Regions from separate parts of the Cellulosimicrobium sp. EB106-03-01-XG111 genome, predicted to be linked through region 1. Evidence: riboswitches for the same ligand, from Rfam matches in the RefSeq annotation. Region 1 holds a riboswitch; the other holds the start of a gene.

Region 1 (2,191 bases):
TCGAGCGCGAACCGCAGCTCCTCGTCGACGCGGGCGAGGCAGAGCTGGTCGCCCGGCCGCTGCTGGACGAGGCCGACGCGCGCGGCGAGCCCCGCGGGGGTCGTGGCGCGCGGGTCGACGCCCGTCACGCGCAGGTCGCCCGTGACGGTGCCCGGGAGCGTGTGGGGCACGACGCCGACGAGCGCGCGCAGCAGCGTGGACTTCCCGCAGCCCGAGGGGCCGAGCACGAGCAGCCCGGTGCCGGCGGGCACGGTCAGGGTGAGGTCGTCGAGCACGCACGCCGCGTCGTGGCCCACGGTGACGGTCAGGCCGACGGCGGAGACGGCGTCCGGCGCGACGCTCGGCACGGTGCCCGGCACGGTGTCGGGCATGACGTCCGTCGCGGCGTCCCGCACCTCAGCCACGGCGGTCCGTGCCGATCGCGAAGGCGTCGAGCGCGCCGGTGCGGGCGAGGGCGTCGCCGAGGAGGCGCGCCGCGATCCCGCACAGCACGACGCACGAGACGACCTGCACGCCGAGCCGGAGCATCGCGTAGTCCTGCCCGAGCCAGCCGAACCGGACCGCGTTGAACGCGTAGGTGACGAGCGCCGCGCTGACGCCCGACGCCACGAACACCCACCAGCCGTAGCGGCGGTACCGGGTCAGCGCGAAGGGGATCTCCGCGCCCACCCCCTGGACGAGCCCCACGAGGACGAGAAGCGGGCCCGCGGGCGACGCGAGGAAGACCACCTCGACGAGCGCCGCGAGCGTCTCGGTGAGGATGCCGACGCCCGGCTTGCGCACGATGTACGTCGCGAGCGGGCCGACGACGATCCACGCGCCCGCGAGCACGTTCGCGGCAAGGTCCGCGAGGGGCCCCATGGCGAGCTGGAGCGGGGCCCAGAGCTGCACGAACGCCCAGTAGACGAACCCGAACACGACGCCCAGGACGGCGACGAGGACCGTCTCGTGGAGCGTGAGGCCGCGGCGCCGGGCGCGGGCGGGGGGAGCGGTGACGGCGCGGTCTCCGGGACCGGGCGCCGGGGGCACGCCGTCGGCCGGCGGGCCGGGCGTGCCGGTGGGCGGGGTCGCCCGGGGCGGGGTGGTGCGGGGCTCGGTCATGCGGTTCCCTCCGTCGGGCCCCCGGGACGAAGGGTGCACGACGGCGCGCCACCGCCGCTCCTGCGCGGACGGCACGCGCGGGGCGCGGGCACGAGCGCGCAGGGGACGGTGACGTCGGCCCTGCTCCCTTCGCTGGTACGAACCAGATCAGGTTCCACGGGTCTGCAGGGGGGACGGGTGTCCGACCTGCACTCTCAGCGCTCGTGCGCTCCCCGGGGGCGTTCGGCCCGACCCTAGGGCCTGGACGTCCGCCGGACAATCCCGGCGTCTCACCCACCGGGACGTCCGGCCACCGTGAGAAGGTGACGGCGACGAGGCGCCCGCGCGGACCGGGGACGGGCTCCGACGACGAGGAACGAGGCAGCGCGCATGACCCGAGACAACGACCCCGCCGCCGTCGCGGAGCTGGACCGCCTCGACGAGGCCGTGCGGGGCGCGCCCGCGGGCGATACGTCGGTGCAGATCGCGCTGTGGCGGCAGGCAGCGCGCCTCGGCACGTGGTTCTTCATCGCCCGGGGGCCCGAGGACCAGCCGCGTCCGTACGCCGTCGCCGCGGACCAGGGGCCCATGATCTGCCTCTACAGCAGCGCCCCGCGCGCGGACGAGGCGGCCCGGGCGCTCGGTCTGGCGGCCGACGGGACCGGCTCCGTGCCGCTGCTGGGCGTGCCCGTGCCGGCGGCGATCGACTACGTCGCGTCGTTCGCCGCGGCCGGGGTCGTCGGCGTCGCGCTCGACCACCCCCGGATCGGCCACCACATCCCCCTCGGGAACCTGGCGCTGCTCAAGGCGTGGTCCGCCGGCGGATGACCCGTCCTTGACAGCAGGTTCGAACGTTTGTTCGAATGGCGCGATGCGGTGGGACGGACAGGCGCTCGGCGCGGACGACGGCGCGCTCCCCGGTTTGGAGCGCATGGGCCTCGTCCGCAGCGTGCGCACGCCCGAGTTCGCGGGGATCACGTTCCACGAGGTCACGGCCAAGAGCGCGCTGTCGAAGGTCCCGGCGATGTCGCGCATGCCCTTCCGCTGGACGGTCAACCCGTACCGCGGGTGCAGCCACGCGTGCTCCTACTGCCTCGCGCCGAGCACGCCC
Region 2 (2,191 bases), on a different contig from region 1:
CCGGTGGGCGTACGACGCCGCGGTCGGGTCGTGCGTGACCATCGCGACGGACTGGCCGAGGTCGTCCACGGACGCGCGCAGGAAGCCCAGGACCTCCGCGGCGGCGCGCGAGTCGAGGTTCCCCGTCGGCTCGTCCGCGAGCACGATCGCGGGCCGCGACACCAGCGCCCGCGCGCACGCGACCCGCTGCTGCTGCCCGCCCGACAGCTCGGCGGGCCGGTGCCCCAGCCGGGGGCGCAGGCCCACGGCGTCGACCACGCGGTCGAACCACTCCCGGTCGACGGGGCGCCGGGCGATCGCGAGCGGCAGCACGATGTTCTCCTCCGCCGTGAGCGTCGGCACGAGGTTGAACGACTGGAAGACGAACCCCAGGCGCGTGCGCCGCAGGCGCGTCAGCCGGCGCTCGCTCATCGCGGAGACGGTCTCGCCGTCGACGACGACGGTCCCAGCCGTGGGGGAGTCGAGCCCCGCGAGGCAGTGCAGGAGCGTGGACTTCCCGGACCCGGACGGGCCCATGATCGCCGTCAGCCGACCCTTCTCGACGTCCACGTCCACGCCGTCGAGCGCACGCACCGCGGCCTCGCCGCGCCCGTACGTCTTCACCAGCCCGCGCGCGGTCGCGATCGCGGGTCGCGCAGCGCCCTCAGCGCCCTCAGCGGGCGGGCCCTCGTGCGGGGTGCTCCGCCGTGCCGCGCCTGTCGTCGTCACGTCCTCGTCCGTCCTCTCGTCGTGCCGCTGCGCGGGAGCGTCGTGGCTCGCCGGGCGGCGTCGTCCTGTGGTGGCCGCCGGGGCTCCCGGCGGCCGTACCGACCCTCCCGCGGCGCGCGTGCCCGCGGCATCGGGGACGGGCCCCGAACCGTCCCTGGTCCGCGGTCTCCGGTGCTCAGGGTTCTCTCAGGGGACTCTCCGGGTGAGGGGCCGGTGTAGGCTCGCGGTGAACGACAGGGGAGCTCCTGGAGGAGCTGAGAGTGCGGACCACCGCAGACCCTCGAACCTGATCCGGTTAGCACCGGTGGAGGAAGTCGGGAATCTCGATCACCTGCTCGCGCGGTCCGTCGCGCCCACCCGGCGCGCGGCTCGTCGGGCCGGTGGACCCCTCCTGAACGTCCAGGGAGGACACATGCAGCACACGACCACCGTCGCCCGCCGCGGCCGGGCCCTCGCGACCGGCGTGGGCGCGACGCTCGCGCTCCTCGCCCTCGCGGCCTGCTCGGGTGGCGACGGCGCCGGGGGCGACGACGCGTCGTCGGGCAGCGGGGGCACCGTCACCCTGGTGACCCACGACTCCTTCGCGGTGAGCGACGACGTGCTCGCCGCGTTCGAGGAGGAGAGCGGGCTCACGGTCGAGCAGGTCGCGCCCGGCGACGGCGGCGCGCTGGTGAACCAGCTGATCCTCACGAAGGACTCGCCGCTCGGCGACGTCGTGTTCGGGATCGACAACACCTTCGCGTCGCGCGCCGTCGACGAGGGCGTCCTCGAGCCGTACACGCCCGCGGGCGTCTCGGAGTCCGCGGCGTCGTACGCGGTCGGCGACGGCGGCGAGCTCACCGCCGTCGACCTCGGGGACGTGTGCGTCAACGTGGACCACGCGTGGTTCGCCGACGCGGGCATCCCCGAGCCCGTGACGCTCGAGGACCTGGCGAAGCCGGAGTACCGGGACCTCCTCGTCGTGACCAACCCCGCGACGTCGTCGCCGGGCCTCGCGTTCCTCCTCGCGACCGTCGGGGCGTTCGGCGAGGACGGCTGGGAGGACTACTGGGCGGACCTGCGCGCCAACGGCGTGAAGGTCGTCGACGGCTGGTCCGACGCGTACTACGTGGACTTCTCCGGCTCGGAGGGCGCAGGCCCGCGCCCGCTCGTGCTGTCGTACTCGACGTCGCCCGCGTTCACGCTCACCGAGGACGGCTCCGCGTCGACCACGGGCGCGCTGCTCGACACGTGCTTCCGCCAGGTCGAGTACGCGGGCGTGCTCGCGAACGCGAAGAACCCCGAGGGCGCGCAGCAGCTCCTCGACTTCCTCGTGAGCGAGACGTTCCAGGCCGACGTCGCCGACCAGATGTACATGTACCCGGCCGACGACTCCGTCGCGCTGCCCGACGGCTGGGCCGAGTTCGCGCCGCTCGCCGACGAGCCCTTCGAGGTCGCGCCCGCCGACGTCTCGGCGCACCGCGACGAGTGGATCAAGGCATGG

The links. A riboswitch is a leader RNA that binds a small molecule or an ion and turns the genes downstream of it on or off. The one in region 1 is predicted to bind thiamine pyrophosphate.
Region 2: another riboswitch for thiamine pyrophosphate. It lies ahead of AC3WT4_RS01750 (thiamine ABC transporter substrate-binding protein); the one in region 1 lies ahead of AC3WT4_RS04965 (ECF transporter S component).

The regions. Positions count from the first base shown of each region.
Region 1 is NZ_JBYTEQ010000003.1:204,994-207,184, reverse strand. It holds gene AC3WT4_RS04970 (ABC transporter ATP-binding protein) at 1-404, opposite strand, end outside; gene AC3WT4_RS04965 (ECF transporter S component) at 397-1,101, opposite strand; TPP riboswitch at 1,207-1,326, opposite strand; gene AC3WT4_RS04960 (hypothetical protein) at 1,471-1,908, shown strand; gene AC3WT4_RS04955 (Rv2578c family radical SAM protein) at 1,952-2,191, shown strand, end outside.
Region 2 is NZ_JBYTEQ010000001.1:396,151-398,341, forward strand. It holds gene AC3WT4_RS01745 (ABC transporter ATP-binding protein) at 1-624, opposite strand, end outside; TPP riboswitch at 934-1,038, shown strand; gene AC3WT4_RS01750 (thiamine ABC transporter substrate-binding protein) at 1,121-2,191, shown strand, end outside.